3 regions of the Streptomyces sp. NPDC026301 genome follow, and region 1 is predicted to be linked to each of the others. Evidence: riboswitches for the same ligand, from Rfam matches in the RefSeq annotation. Region 1 holds a riboswitch; each other region holds the start of a gene.
What was found. A riboswitch is a leader RNA that binds a small molecule or an ion and turns the genes downstream of it on or off. The one in region 1 is predicted to bind cobalamin.

Region 2: linked by a shared signal. The riboswitch ahead of ACZ4MH_RS29500 (cobalamin biosynthesis protein) and the one ahead of nicT (Nickel transporter NicT) in region 1 are both predicted to bind cobalamin.
Region 3: linked by a shared signal. The riboswitch ahead of cobN (cobaltochelatase subunit CobN) and the one ahead of nicT (Nickel transporter NicT) in region 1 are both predicted to bind cobalamin.

What each region holds. Positions count from the first base shown of each region.
Region 1 is NZ_JBVHPN010000031.1:23,125-28,003, reverse strand. Features, by position in the region: gene ACZ4MH_RS32805 (PTS sugar transporter subunit IIAB) at 1-628, opposite strand, end outside; gene ACZ4MH_RS32800 (HhH-GPD-type base excision DNA repair protein) at 699-1,286, shown strand; gene nicT (Nickel transporter NicT) at 1,320-2,435, opposite strand; cobalamin riboswitch at 2,468-2,718, opposite strand; gene ACZ4MH_RS32790 (helix-turn-helix domain-containing protein) at 2,715-3,611, opposite strand; gene ACZ4MH_RS32785 (NAD(P)-dependent alcohol dehydrogenase) at 3,750-4,799, shown strand.
Region 2 is NZ_JBVHPN010000021.1:54,973-59,851, forward strand. Features, by position in the region: gene ACZ4MH_RS29490 (inorganic phosphate transporter) at 22-1,269, shown strand; gene ACZ4MH_RS29495 (hypothetical protein) at 1,301-1,549, shown strand; cobalamin riboswitch at 1,705-1,903, shown strand; gene ACZ4MH_RS29500 (cobalamin biosynthesis protein) at 2,041-3,009, shown strand; gene ACZ4MH_RS29505 (cobyric acid synthase) at 3,006-4,574, shown strand; gene ACZ4MH_RS29510 (putative cobaltochelatase) at 4,625-4,879, shown strand, end outside.
Region 3 is NZ_JBVHPN010000030.1:24,881-29,759, reverse strand. Features, by position in the region: gene ACZ4MH_RS32555 (precorrin-8X methylmutase) at 1-91, opposite strand, end outside; gene cobG (precorrin-3B synthase) at 88-1,539, opposite strand; cobalamin riboswitch at 1,583-1,738, shown strand; gene cobN (cobaltochelatase subunit CobN) at 1,808-4,879, shown strand, end outside.

The DNA.
Region 1 (4,879 bases):
TGGCGGAGATGGTGTCGGTCGCCTCGACGGTGACGTACTTCGTCCAGCCCCAGCGGTCGAGCACCTGCTCCAGGGTGTTCTTCAGGAAGAGGCTGGTGCCCAGGCCGTTGCCGCAGACGGTGAGGATCTTGTGCGCGGACCCGCCGCCGGCCTGCCGTTCCGCCGGCTCCGCCGGCGCGTCCCGGCCCGCCAGCACCGCGTGCACCGCCTCCGGCGTCCGGGCCTCGCGCAGCGCCCGCTCGGTCTCCGGGTCCGCGAGCAGCCGCGCGAGCGCCGCCATCGCCTCCGTGTGCGCCCCGGAGTCCTTCGCCGCGAGCGCGACGACCAGGCTCACCGGGTCGTTCGACTCGTGCCCGAACTCCACCGGCTCGGCCAGCCGGACCCAGGACATGCCGGTCCTCAGGACCGCGGGCGAGGGGCGGGCGTGCGCGAAGGCGAAGCCGGGCGCGATGACGATGTACGGACCGTTCTCCTCGACGTTCTCGATCATTTCCGTGGTGTACTCACCGGTACTGGTACCGGTCGCGACCATGAGGTCGCCGGCGGCCCGTACCGCCGCTTGCCAGTCCGCCGCCGCCACGTCCAGCCGCACGGCCTCGGCGGGGATCAGTTCGCTCAGTGTCGGCATGGACGGGATCGTCGCACGAAAACGCTTGCCTGGATATGCGCGGTGCGGCGCCGGAAGGGATCATCGGAACATGAACGTGAGGATGCGGGTCGCCCAGCAGGAGGAAGCCGACGAACTGCTCGGCCGCAGTCCGCTCGCCGCGCTGGTGGGCATGCTGCTGGACCAGCAGGTGCCGATGGAGTGGGCGTTCACCGGTCCGTACACCATCGCCCGGCGGATGGCCGGGGACGACCTGGACGCGCAGGCCATCGCGGCGCAGGACCCGGAGGCGTTCGAGGAGCTGCTGGCCCGCAAGCCGGCCGTGCACCGCTATCCGCGGTCGATGGCCAAGCGGGTGCAGCAGCTGTGCCAGTACCTCGTCACGCACTACGACGGGGACGCCGAGGCCGTGTGGCGGGACGCCGAAACCGGCGCCGAGCTGCTGAAACGCCTCAACGACCTGCCCGGCTTCGGCAAGCAGAAGGCACAGATCTTCCTGGCCCTCCTCGGCAAGCAGTTCGGCGTGCGCCCCGAGGGCTGGCGCGAGGCCGCGGGGCCGTACGGCGAGGAGGGCTCGCACCGCTCGGTCGCCGACATCACGGGCCCCGAGTCGCTGGCCGAGGTCCGGGCGTACAAGCAGCAGATGAAGCGGGCGGCGAAGAAGGCGGCCGGCAAGTAGGGCCGCGCGGCCCGCCGCCCGGGGCGTGCGCGCTCAGCCCTCCGAAGGGGCGGCCACCCGCGCCGCCCACCGCTGTTCGACGCCCGACAGCCGCCAGTAGGCGATCGCCGCCGCCCAGACGACGACGAAGAGGCCGACGATGAGGTAGCCGACGTTGTCCAGGTCCAGGCCGGAGATCCGGTCGGTGACCGCGTCCTTCAGGCCGAGCTTGTCGTGCAGCACGGTCACCAGCTCGATGGTGCCGATGAAGAGGGCCACGGCGATGGACAGGCCGGTGATCGTGAGGTTGTAGTAGACCTTGCGCACCGGGTTGGAGAACGCCCACTGGTACGCGAAGTTCATGAACGTGCCGTCGAGGGTGTCGAAGAGGCTCATCCCGGCCGCGAACAGCAGCGGCAGGCACAGGACCGCGTACCAGGGCAGCCCGGACGCGGCGCCGCTGCCCGCCATCACCATCAGCGTCACCTCGGTCGCGGTGTCGAAGCCGAGGCCGAGGAGCAGCCCGATCGGGTACATCTGGCCCGGCCGCGTGATGGTCCTGGTGAACCGGCCGAGCACCCGGTTCATGAAGCCGCGCGAGTCCAGCTGCCGCTCCAGCTCCGACTCGTCGTACTCCCCGGCCCGCATGGCGCGGAAGACCCGCCAGATGCCGGCCAGCGCGATCAGGTTGAGGGCGGCGATGAGGTAGAGGAAGGCCCCGGAGACGGTGGTGCCGACCGTGCCGAGCACCTGGTGCGTACGGGAGCCCTCGTCCATCAGGGTCCCCGCGAGCGCCGCGCCGCCCGAGACCAGCGCGGCCATCAGCACGACCATGCTGGAGTGGCCGAGCGCGAACCAGAAGCCCACCGAGACCGGCCGCTTCCCGTCGGCCATGAGCTTGCGGGTGGTGTTGTCGATCGCGGCGATGTGGTCCGCGTCGAACGCGTGCCGCATGCCGAGGGTGTACGCGGTGACGCCCAGGCCCACGCCGAACACCTGTGTGCCGACGGTGTAGTGGCCGGGCACGACGAGCAGGAACAGCACACCGAACGCGACGATGTGCAAAGCGGCTATGACCGCCAGCAGGCCGGCCGTACGGACGGTGTCGCGCCGCTGCCAGCGGAACTGCGACAGATCGGCGGACGTGGGGGTATGAGTGGGCACGGTCATCCGGCCATCACGCTCCAGCACCTCGTGGAATCAGTTCGTGAGATGCCGTGGCCGGTCTCCTGGCTTACGAGGATCTCCTCCCCGCTCGTCAAGAGCGTGGAGGAGGACGCGCCCGCCCCGGCCTTCCCGTCCGCACTCCGCGGTCAGTGGCCCCCCGTACGTACGCGGTGCACGCACGGGGAATGGGTCGGTAGCTCCCCGATCACAGTGGCGAGGGCCGCTCCGGAATCGGACCCGTAGGTCTTCACCGGTCTTCCCGAGCACCACGGCCCGGCCACTCTAACCTCCCCCGTCCCGCCGCCGGGCGGTGTCCTCGGCCATCGGCTCTACGGCAACCGGGTCCGCCGCCGCCCAGTCGCCCAGCAGCCGCAGCGATTCCGCCGAGGCCGAGCCCGGCTCCGCGTGGTAGACGATCAGCTGCTGGTCCGGGTCGGCGGGCAGCCGCAGCGTCTCGTACGACAGGGTCAGCGGCCCGACGACCGGGTGGTGCAGCCGCTTCACGCCGAAGCCCTTGTCCTGCACGTCGTGCGTGGCCCACAGCTGCCGGAACTCCTCGCTCTTGACCGACAGCTCCCCGATCAGCGAGGCGAGCAGCGGGTCGTCGGGATGGCAGCCCGCGTCCAGGCGGAGGTAGGAGACGATGTCGGCGGCCTTGCTCTCCCAGTCGACGTAGAGCTCGCGCGCTGCCGGGTCCAGGAAGACCTGCCAGGCGATGTTCCGCTGCTCGGGCGGGAGCGCGGCGTAGTCGCCGAGCAGGGCGCACGCCATGCGGTTCCAGCCGATGACGTCCAGGCGGCGGCCCGCGACATACGCCGGAATCCCCTCCATCGCGTCCAGCAGCTGCTGCAGCGCGGGCCGCACCCGCTGCGGCCGCCCGGCGCCGCGCGAGCGCTTGGCCTTCGGCTTGACCAGGTGATTGAGGTGGGCCCGCTCGGCCTCGTTGAGCCGCAGGGCGCCGGCGATCGCGTCCAGTACGGCCGTGGAGACGTTCTGGCCGTGGCCCTGTTCGAGCCGTACGTAATACGCGACGCTCACCCCGGCCAGCTGCGCGAGCTCCTCCCGCCGCAGGCCCGGCACCCGGCGCCGCCCGCTGGGCCGCGGCAGTCCGACGTCCTCGGGCTGCAGACGCGCGCGGCGGGTGCGCAGAAACTCGCTCAATTCGGTGCGCTGGTCCATAGGCCCAGTATCCGGCCCGCCGCGTCCGTACGGGCCGGCCGAGCGGGCGTGAGGGTGCCACTACCAGTGGTACCAACCGCGTGCGTACGAAAACGGGGGCTCTGGCTCCGCTTCTCGTCCCGACGCAGCCTTGATGGCATGACACACACCTCTGTCACCGCGTATGCAGCACCCGCGCCCAAGGCACCGCTTGAGCGCACCACCATTCCGCGCCGTGAGCTCGGCGCGCACGACATCGAGATCGACATCAAGTACGCGGGGATCTGCCACTCCGACATCCACCAGGTGGACGAGGACTGGGGCCAGGCCATCTTCCCGATGGTCCCGGGCCACGAGATCGCCGGCGTGGTCTCCGCAGTGGGCCCCGAGGTCACCCGCCACCAGGTCGGCGACCGGGTCGGCGTCGGCTGCATGGTCGACTCCTGCCGGGAGTGCGACAACTGCAAGGCCGGTCTGGAGCAGCACTGCACCGGCACGGGCAACGTACAGACGTACAACGCCATCGGCCGGGACGGCGAGCCGACCTATGGCGGCTACTCGACCCACGTCGTGGTCTCCGAGGACTTCGCCCTCCGCATCCCCGAGGGCATCGGCCTGGACGCCGCCGCGCCGCTGCTGTGCGCGGGCATCACCGTGTACTCGCCGCTCTCCCGCTGGGGCGCGGGCCCCGGCAAGAAGGTCGCGGTCGTCGGCCTGGGCGGCCTCGGCCACATGGCCGTGAAGATCGCCCATGCCATGGGCGCCGAGGTCACCGTGCTCAGCCAGTCGCTCCGCAAGAAGGACGACGGGCTGAAGCTGGGCGCGAGCCACTACTACGCGACCTCCGACCCGGCCACCTTCCAGGAGCTGACGGGCCGCTTCGACCTGATCATCAACACCGTCTCCGCCGACCTGGACGTGGACGCCTACCTCTCGCTGCTCCGCGTGCACGGCACGATGGTGCAGGTCGGCGCGCCCGAGGGCGCGCTCGGCCTCTCGCCGTTCTCCCTGCTGGGCGGCAGCAAGGCGATGGCCGGTTCGATGATCGGCGGCATCCCCGAGACCCAGGAGATGCTGGACTTCTGCGCCGCGCACGGGATCGGCGCGGAGATCGAGGTGATCTCCGCCGAGCAGATCAACGACGCGTACCGCCGGGTGCAGGCGAGCGACGTCCGCTACCGCTTCGTGATCGACACCTCGACGATGTGATCAGTACCGCTCGCGCCCAGGGCCGAGCGGCGCGCGGAGCCGGGTGGCTGTTTCAGCTGCCCGGCTCCGCCGCATTTAGC
Region 2 (4,879 bases), on a different contig from region 1:
TCGAACTGATTGCCTGGGTGAATGGAACACATCACGCTTCTCATCGGGATCGTGATCGTCACGGCCTTGGTGTTCGACTTCACGAACGGCTTCCACGACACGGCCAACGCCATGGCCACCACCATCTCCACGGGGGCCCTCAAGCCCAAAGTCGCGGTGGCGATGTCGGCGGCGCTGAACCTCGTCGGCGCGTTCCTCTCCGTCGAGGTGGCCAAGACCATCTCCGGGGGCATCATCGACGAAGGCGCCGGCATCCGGCCCGAAGTGATCTTCGCCGGCCTGGTGGGCGCGATCGTCTGGAACCTGCTGACGTGGCTCGCCGGCCTCCCCTCCAGCTCCTCGCACGCCCTCTTCGGCGGCCTGATCGGCGCGACCCTGGTGTCCGTCGGCATCGGCGGGGTCAACGCCGACGCGGTCGTCATGAAGGTCCTCATCCCGGCCGTGGCCGCGCCGATCGTCGCGGGCATCGCCGCGACGGCCGCCACCCGGCTCACGTACCGGCTGGCCCGCAACCGCGCCGACGAGGACACCGCCAAGGGCTACCGCGCCGGGCAGATCGCCTCGGCCGCCCTGGTCTCCCTCGCGCACGGCACCAACGACGCCCAGAAGACGATGGGTGTCATCACCCTGGCGCTGATCACCGGCGGTGTGGTCGCCCCGCACGCCGACCCGCCCCTGTGGGTCATCGCCTCGGCCGGTCTCGCCATCGCGCTCGGCACGTACCTGGGCGGCTGGCGGATCATCCGCACGATGGGCAAGGGGATCACCGACATCCAGCCGCCGCAGGGCTTCGCCGCCCAGACCGGCGCGGCGGTGACCATCCTCGCCTCCTCGCACCTCGGCTTCGCGCTCTCCACCACCCAGGTCTGCTCCGGTGCGGTCATGGGCTCCGGCCTCGGCCGCAAGGGCGGCGTGGTCCGCTGGTCCACGGCGGGCCGGATGGTGATCGCCTGGGGCCTGACGCTGCCGGCCGCCGCGCTGGTGGCCGCGGGCGCGGCCTTCCTGGCCGGCCAGGGCACCTGGGGCGTCACCGCCGTCGCCGTCCTCGGCCTCGCGGTCTGCGGCGCCATCTGGGCCGCCTCCCGCCGCAAGCCGGTGGACCACAGCAACGTCAACGACGTCGAGCCGGCCGGTGTCGTCACCGCCGCGCTGCAGACCGTCACCCCGCCGCCCGCGGGCGCGACCACGGCCGGCGCCGGCTCCATCGACGGCATCCCGGCGCAGTCCCCGTCCGCCTCCCGCTCCCCCGCCGCCTCGGCCGTCCGCTGACGCCGGGCGCTCGCGTTAAGGAACTCACGCCATGAACATCGACTGGGCGGCACTCGGCCAGGTCTTCGGCACCACCCTCGTGGTGACCGTCGGGATGGTGGGCCTGTTCACCCTGGGCATCGTGGGCACGTCCCGCAAGCCCCGCCAGGAGGGCGAGGCGGCCGCCGCGGCGGCCGTCGGCGGCGGCTCCTCCGCCGCGGCCCGCACCGGCGGCTACGCCTGCTTCGCGCTCTGCCTCGCGGCCGTCGGCTACGGCATCTTCCTGATCGTCACCGGCTGAGGCACTCACGCAGCACCTGAAGGCGCCCGGCGCCGCGGTTCCTTCCGCGGCACCGGGCGCCTTCGTCGTCCGCCCGCTTCCCCGGCGCCCGGCCTGTGGTGTCGGCCACATGCTCTGCCATACGCCCGCGTCGCAGGTCAAGGGTGAGTTGACGGGCATTCGCGGCACGTGGTGGACTGCCCGGTGCCATTCGGCGACAGATGAGGAAGTCCGGTGAGAATCCGGCGCGGTCCCGCCACTGTCACCGGGGAGCGCTCCTCCAGAAGAGGCCACGGCCCGCCGCAGACACGGGCTGGAAGGCCGGGGGCAGCGCCGATCCGGGAGCCAGGAGACTCTCGTCGCCCGTCACGTCGAGCCAGGGCGCGGACCCTGAGTGAGGACACACGCCATGCCGGGCCCCGAGCCGAGACCCCTGCCTTCCTGCGCCGTACGCCCGGTACGCGACCGCGTACGGCCGTCCCTCCGAGGCACGACGGCGGGCTGATCCGACGATGCGTGCCGAACACGCCACCTATGCGTGCGGCGCGGCTCTGGGCTTTCTCGGCGACCTGGCCGTGGGCGATCCCCGCCGCGGCCACCCGGTGGCCGCCTTCGGGCGGGCCGCGGGCGCCGTGGAGCGCGGGCTGTGGCGCGACCACCGCGGATACGGAGCGGCGCACACCGCGCTGTGCGCCGGCGGGGCCGCCGTGGGCGCCGCGCTGCTCTCCCGTGCCGTACGCAACTGCGCCCCCGCCCGCATCGCGCTGACCGCCGCCGCCACCTGGGCCGTGCTGGGCGGTACGACGCTGGGCCGGGAGGCGCGCGCCATCGGGAGCGCGCTGGAGGCCGGCGATCTGGACGTGGCGCGCGAGCGGCTGCCGCACCTGTGCGGCCGCGACCCGCAGGCACTGGACGGGCCGCAGATGGCCCGCGCGGTGGTGGAGTCCGTCGCCGAGAACACCTCCGACGCGGTGGTGGGCGCGCTGGTCTGGGGCGCCGTGGGCGGCGTTCCGGGGCTGGTCGCCTTCCGTGCCGTCAACACGCTCGACGCGATGGTGGGGCACAAGTCGGCGCGCTACCGCCGGTACGGCTGGGCCTCGGCCCGGCTGGACGACGTGGCGGGCTGGCCCGGCGCCCGGCTGACCGCCGCACTGGCCACCGTCGCCGGGCCCGACCCGCGCGGCGCGTGGCGCGCCTGGCGGGCCGACGGAAAGCGGCACCCGAGCCCCAACGCGGGCCCGGTGGAAGCCTCGTTCGCGGGCGCGCTCGGCGTACGGCTGGGCGGCACGCTCGCCTACGCGGGGCGGGTCGAGCACCGGCCGGTGCTCAACGACGGCGCACGCGCGGTCGACGGCGCGGACATCGCGCGCGCGGTGCGGCTGTCGCGCCGGGTGAGCGCGCTGGCGCTGGTGACGACGGTCGGGGCGCGGATCGCCGTGGGCGCGGTGCGCGGAGCGCGGAAGGCGAGGAGATCCCGGTGAGCGGTACGGACAGGACTCTCGGTGGCGGCCTGCTGGTCGCCGGGACGACGTCGGACGCGGGCAAGAGCGTGGTCACGGCGGGCATCTGCCGCTGGCTGACCCGCAAGGGCGTCAAGGTCGCGCCCTTCAAGGCGCAGAACATGTCGCTCAATTCGTTCGTGACGCGCGAGGGCGCGGAGATCGGGCGGGCGCAGGCCATGCAGGCAGCGGCGGCCCGTGTCGAGCCGACCGCGCTGATGAACCCGGTACTGCTCAAGCCCGGCAGCGACCGCAGCAGCCAGGTCGTCCTGCTGGGCAAGCCGGTGGGCGAGATGAGCGCCCGCGGATACTTCGGCGGGGCCGAGGGGGCGTCCCCCGGGCAGACGCTGTACGCGGGCCGCCGGGAGCAGCTGCTCGGCACGGTCACCGACTGCCTGACCGAGCTGCGCCGCACGCACGACGCGGTGATCTGCGAGGGCGCGGGCAGCCCGGCCGAGATCAACCTCCGCCGCACGGACATCGTGAACATGGGCATCGCGCGCGCCGCGAACCTGCCCGTCGTCGTGGTCGGCGACATCGACCGCGGCGGCGTCTTCGCGTCCTTCTTCGGCACCACCGCGCTGCTCTCCGCGGCCGACCAGGCGCACATCGCGGGCTACCTGGTGAACAAGTTCCGCGGCGACGTGACGCTGCTGGAGCCGGGCCTGGACATGCTCAAGCAGCTGAGCGGGCGGCCGACGCTGGGCGTACTGCCGTTCCGGCACGGGCTCGGCATCGACGAGGAGGACGGCCTGCGGGTGTCCCTGCGGGGCGCGGTCCGCGAGAGCGTCGTGGCGCCGCCGCACGGCAGCGACGTCCTGCGCGTCGCGGTCGCCGCCGTCCCCCTGATGTCGAACTTCACGGACGTCGACGCGCTCGCCGCCGAACCGGGCGTCGTGGTGCGCTTCGTGGACCGGCCCGAGGAGCTGGCCGACGCGGACCTGGTCGTACTGCCCGGCACCCGCGGGACCGTACGGGCCCTGCAGTGGCTGCGCGAGCGCGGCCTCGCGGACGCGATCGCCCGCCGCGCCGCGGAAGGCCGCCCGGTGCTCGGCATCTGCGGCGGCTTCCAGATGCTCGCCGAGCACATCGAGGACGAGGTGGAGTCGCGGGCCGGGGCCGTCGACGGGCTCGGACTGCTGCCCGTACGGGTGCGGTTCGCGGCGGAGAAGACCCTCGCGCGGCCGGCGGGCGAGGCGCTGGGCGAGCCGGTGGCGGGGTACGAGATCCACCACGGCGTCGCCCAGGTCCGCGCGGGCGACGAAGCCTTCCTGGACGGCTGCCGCGTCGGCTCCGTCTGGGGCACGCACTGGCACGGCTCCCTGGAGAGCGACGGCTTCCGGCGCGCCTTCCTGCGCCGGGTGGCCGCCGACGCGGGGCGCGCGTTCGTGCCCGCGCCGGACACCTGCTTCGACGCGCTGCGCGAGGAACAGCTCGACGCGCTGGGCGACCTGATCGAAGAACACGCGGACACCGCGGCCCTGCTGCGGCTGATCGAGGACGGGGTGCCCGCGGGGCTGCCGTTCGTCCCGCCGGGGGCGCCGTGAGCGCGCCCGAGGGGAAGCCAACGAAAGCCACTCGAAGGAGTGATCCGTACGTGAGCACCCGGTATCCGTTCACCGCTGTCGTCGGCATGGACGACCTGCGGCTGGCGTTGCTGCTGAACGCGGTCAGCCCGGCGGTGGGCGGGGTCCTCGTCCGCGGCGAGAAGGGCACCGCCAAGAGCACGGCCGTGCGCGCGCTGGCGGATCTGCTGCCCGACGTCCCGGTGGTCGCCGGCTGCCGCTTCAGCTGCGACCCCGCCGGTCCGGACCCGGAGTGCCCGGACGGGCCGCACGAGGTGAGCCCCGCC
Region 3 (4,879 bases), on a different contig from region 1:
CGAGGTCCGCCTCCGCGCGGATGGTGGCAAAGGACTGGCGGTAGATCTCCGCCCCGTCCTTCTCGTAGTCGAACACGGTGCTCTCGCTCATCTCGTCGCTGTGGTCGCTGTGGTCGCTGTGGTCGTGCGCGCTGCCGCCACGGCGACGGCAAGATCCGGTACATCGGAAGTGCCCGGCGCATCGGGAGGAACCGGTGCATCAGAAAGGACCGGTGCATCACCTAGGTCCGGTACATCAGATACACCTGAAGACACGTTCATGTCTGCGGCGTCGCTCACGACAGTACGCAGAGCCACTTCGCGCGCCGCGACCCGGTACCCGTCGACCTCGTAGCCCTCGGGGGTGGCGACCACGTCCACCCAGTGGCCCTGCGGGTGACCGCAGCGGCGCGCACAGCCCGACCAGTACACGGGCAGCCCGCCGCCCGTCCCGAGCGCCGTCGCGGCGTCCGCCCGCACGTCGGCCAGCGACTTGGCGCAGCCGGGGCGGCCGATGCAGGCGCCGACGCCGTGCCAGGGGGAGGCGGCGTCGGTGATCAGGCCGGCCGCCGCCAGGTCGCGCAGCCGGGCGTCGGCGGTGGGGCCGTCGAGGCCGGGCACGACCACGCCGCGCCACGGGGTCAGCCGTACTTCACCGGCGCCGTCCGCGCGGGCCGCGTCGGCCAGCAGCCGCCACTGGTCGGCGGTCAGGGTGCCGAGGGGGGCGAGGACGGACAGCGCCCGGTGGCCGACGGGGCCGTCGACGATCCCGGGGGCGGGCGCCGCCTCCGTAGGCAGCGAGGCGCTCGCCACATACGTGCAGGGAATGCCGGCCGTCTCCAGTCGGCGGGCCGTCGTGCGCACCAACGGGCCCGCGCCGTCCGGCAGATCGCGCACCCGCCACGTACGGGAGCCGATCTCCGCCGCCGCCTCCAGGAACACCTCGGCCGCGCACAGCGCGCCCCGAGGAGCGTCGGCACCGCGCACCCGAAGGGCGCCGTCCGCCGCCCCCACGTGCAGCAGCGCGTCGCCCCCCGAGGCGATCAATGTCACATCCGCCCCCAGCGCCGCCATGTCCCCGCGCCCGTCGTCCAGCGCGAACAGGAAGCGTCCGGAGAGCGCGGTCGCGGCCTCGCTCGCGCACAACAGGCCGTCCAGGGCGCGCAACCAGGGGCGTACGTCCGCGTGTCCGGCGCCGTCGAGGCCGGACAGCGGGGAGGCGACGACGTTGCGTACCCGTTCGTGGCGGTACGAGGGCAGCAGTCCGGCCGCGTCGAGCAGGCCCGCCAGGGCCGCGCCGCAGTCGCCGTCCAGGCCGCGCAATTGCACATTCCCGCGCGAGGTGAGGTGCAGCGCGCCGTCCCCGAGGCGGACCGCCGCGTCGGCCAGCGCGGCCGCCTGAGGAGCGGTCAGTACGCCGCCGGGCACCCGGACGCGGGCCAGCGCACCGTCGTCCGCCATGTGCAGCCGCAAAGTGCCCGGGCAGGCGTCGGAGCGAACCGGTATGGGGGGTTCGTCCCGAGGTGGAGGGTTGGTCGCCGTGGGCATGGCGGCGAGCATACCGACCCCGTCCCGGGCGTCCGCCCCGCGCTCGGGGAGCGGCCCTTACTATGCTCACGGCGGGCCATCCGGTCCGTCATCATCGCCGGCGACGGCGACAGGGGAGGAAGCCCGGTGCGAATCCGGCGCGGTCCCGCCACTGTGAGCCCGGCCCCAGCGGCCGGGTGAGCCAGGAACTCCCCTTCCCCAGCACTCGGCTCCGCCCGGGCGGGGGAGATCCATTCCGACACCGCCCGGGGCGCGGACCCCGAGGAAGGCCCGACGCCGCATGCTGCATTCGTCCGAGGACAGCGCCCCCGAGCACCGCAGGATCCTGCTCCTGTCGACCTCCGACACCGATCTGCTCAGCGCCCGCGCGGCGAGCGGTCCGGTCGGCTACCGCTTCGCCAACCCCGCCCGGCTGGACCTCGACGAGCTGCCCGGCCTGCTGGACGGCTGCGACCTGGTCGTCGTACGCCTCCTCGGCGGTATCCGCGCCTGGCAGGAGGGCCTGGACCAGCTGCTCGCCGACGGCCGCCCCGTCGTCGTGCTCACCGGCGAACAGGCCCCCGACGCCCAGCTGATGGCCGCCTCGACCGTCCCGGTCGGCATCGCCGCCGAGGCGCACGCCTACCTCGCGCACGGCGGCCCGGCCAACCTGGAGCAGCTGGCCCGCTTCCTCTCCGACACCGTGCTGCTGACCGGCCACGGCTTCGAGCCGCCGGCCGCCGCGCCCTCCTGGGGCCCGCTGGAGCGCACGGCCCGTAAGGACGTCGCCCCGGACGCCCCCACGGTTGCGGTGCTCTACTACCGCGCCCACCACATGAGCGGGAACACCGCCTTCGTGGACGCGCTGTGCGGCGCGATCGAGGACGCGGGCGCCCGCCCGCTGCCGCTGTACGTCGCCTCCCTGCGCGCCCCCGAGCCCGAGCTGATCGACGCGCTGCGCGCCGTCGACGTGATCGTCACCACGGTGCTCGCGGCAGGCGGCACCAAGCCCGCGACGGCCTCGGCCGGCGGCGACGACGAGTCCTGGGACGCGGGGGCCCTCACCGGCCTGGACGTGCCGGTGCTGCAGGCGCTCTGCCTGACCGGTTCGCGCGCCGACTGGGAGGAGAACGACGAGGGCGTCTCGCCGCTGGACGCGGCCAGCCAGATCGCCGTGCCCGAGTTCGACGGCCGCCTGATCACCGTGCCGTTCTCCTTCAAGGAGATCGACGAGGACGGCCTCCCGGCGTACGTCGCCGACCCCGAGCGCGCGTCGCGGGTCGCCGGCATCGCCGTACGCCACGCCCGGCTGCGCCACATCGCGCCCGCCGACAAGCGGGTGGCGCTGGTGCTCTCCGCGTACCCGACCAAGCACTCCCGCATCGGCAACGCGGTCGGCCTGGACACCCCCGCCTCCGCCGTCGAGCTGCTGCGCCGCCTCCGGGAGGAGGGGTACGACTTCGGGCCCGAGGAGGAGATCCCCGGCCTGGTCTCCGGCGACGGCGACGAGCTGATCCGCGCGCTCATCGAGGCCGGCGGCCACGACCAGGACTGGCTCACCGAGGAGCAGCTGGCCCGCAACCCCGTCCGCATCCCGGCCGCCGACTACAAGCGCTGGTACGCGACCCTCCCCGCCGAGCTGCGCAAGTCCGTCGAGGAGCACTGGGGCCCGGCGCCCGGCGAGATGTTCCTCGACCGCAGCCGCAACCCCGAGGGCGACATCGTGCTGGCCGCGCTGCGCCGCGGCAATCTGCTGATCCTCATCCAGCCGCCGCGCGGCTTCGGCGAGAACCCGATCGCGATCTACCACGACCCCGATCTGCCGCCCTCGCACCACTACTTGGCGGCCTACCGCTGGATCGCCGCCGCTGCCGAGGACGGCGGCTTCGGCGCCGACGCCATGATCCACCTGGGCAAGCACGGCAACCTGGAGTGGCTGCCCGGCAAGAACGCGGGTCTCTCCGCGGCCTGCGGCCCGGACGCAGCCCTCGGCGACCTCCCCCTCATCTACCCGTTCCTGGTCAACGACCCGGGCGAGGGCACCCAGGCCAAGCGCCGTGTCCACGCCACCCTCGTCGACCACCTCGTACCGCCGATGGCCCGCGCCGATTCGTACGGCGACATCGCGCGCCTGGAGCAGCTGCTCGACGAGTACGCGCAGATCTCGTCCATGGACCCGGCCAAGCTGCCCGCCATCCGCGCGCAGATCTGGACCCTCATCCAGGCCGCCCGGCTCGACCACGACCTCGGTCTGGAGGACCGCCCGGACGACGACGGCTTCGACGACTTCCTGCTGCACATCGACGGCTGGCTGTGCGAGGTCAAGGACGCCCAGATCCGCGACGGGCTGCACGTACTGGGCGGCGCGCCGGCCGGCGCGCCCCGCGTCGACCTGGTCCTCGCGATCCTGCGCGCCCGGCAGATCTGGGGCGGTACTTCCGCCCTGCCCGGCCTGCGCGAGGCGCTCGGCCTGGACGAGTCCGCGGCCACCCGCACCACCGCCGACGCCGCAGAGGAGCAGGCCCGCACCCTGGTCCAGGCGATGGAGGACGCGGGCTGGGACCCGGCGGCGGTGGCCGACGTGGCCGCCGACCACGGGCAGCAGGTCGCCGACATCCTCGACTTCGCCGCCCGCGAGGTCATCCCGCGCCTCGCCGGCACCACCGCCGAACTCGACCACGTCGTGCACGCCCTGAAGGGCGGCTTCGTGCCGGCGGGCCCCTCCGGCTCGCCGCTGCGCGGCCTGGTCAACGTCCTGCCGACCGGCCGCAACTTCTACTCCGTCGACCCCAAGGCCGTCCCCTCGCGGCTCGCCTGGGAGACCGGACAGGCGCTCGCCGACTCGCTGCTGGAGCGGTACAGGACCGACAACGGCGACTGGCCCACCTCGGTCGGCCTGTCCCTGTGGGGCACGAGCGCGATGCGCACCGCGGGCGACGACGTGGCGGAGGCCCTCGCGCTGCTCGGCGTCCGCCCCGTCTGGGACGACGCCTCGCGCCGCGTGACCGGCCTGGAGCCGGTCCCGCTCGCCGAGCTGGGCCGCCCCCGCATCGACGTCACCCTGCGCATCTCCGGCTTCTTCCGGGACGCCTTCCCGCACACCATCGGCCTGCTGGACGACGCGGTACGCCTGGTGGCCGGCCTCGACGAGCCCGCCGACCAGAACTTCGTACGGGCGCACGCGCAGGCCGACCTCGCCGAGCACGGTGACGAACGCCGCGCCACCACCCGTATCTTCGGCTCCCGCCCGGGGACGTACGGCGCGGGCCTGCTCCAGCTCATCGACTCGCGCGACTGGCGCACCGACGCCGACCTCGCGGAGGTCTACACGGTGTGGGGCGGCTACGCGTACGGCCGCGGCCTGGACGGCTGC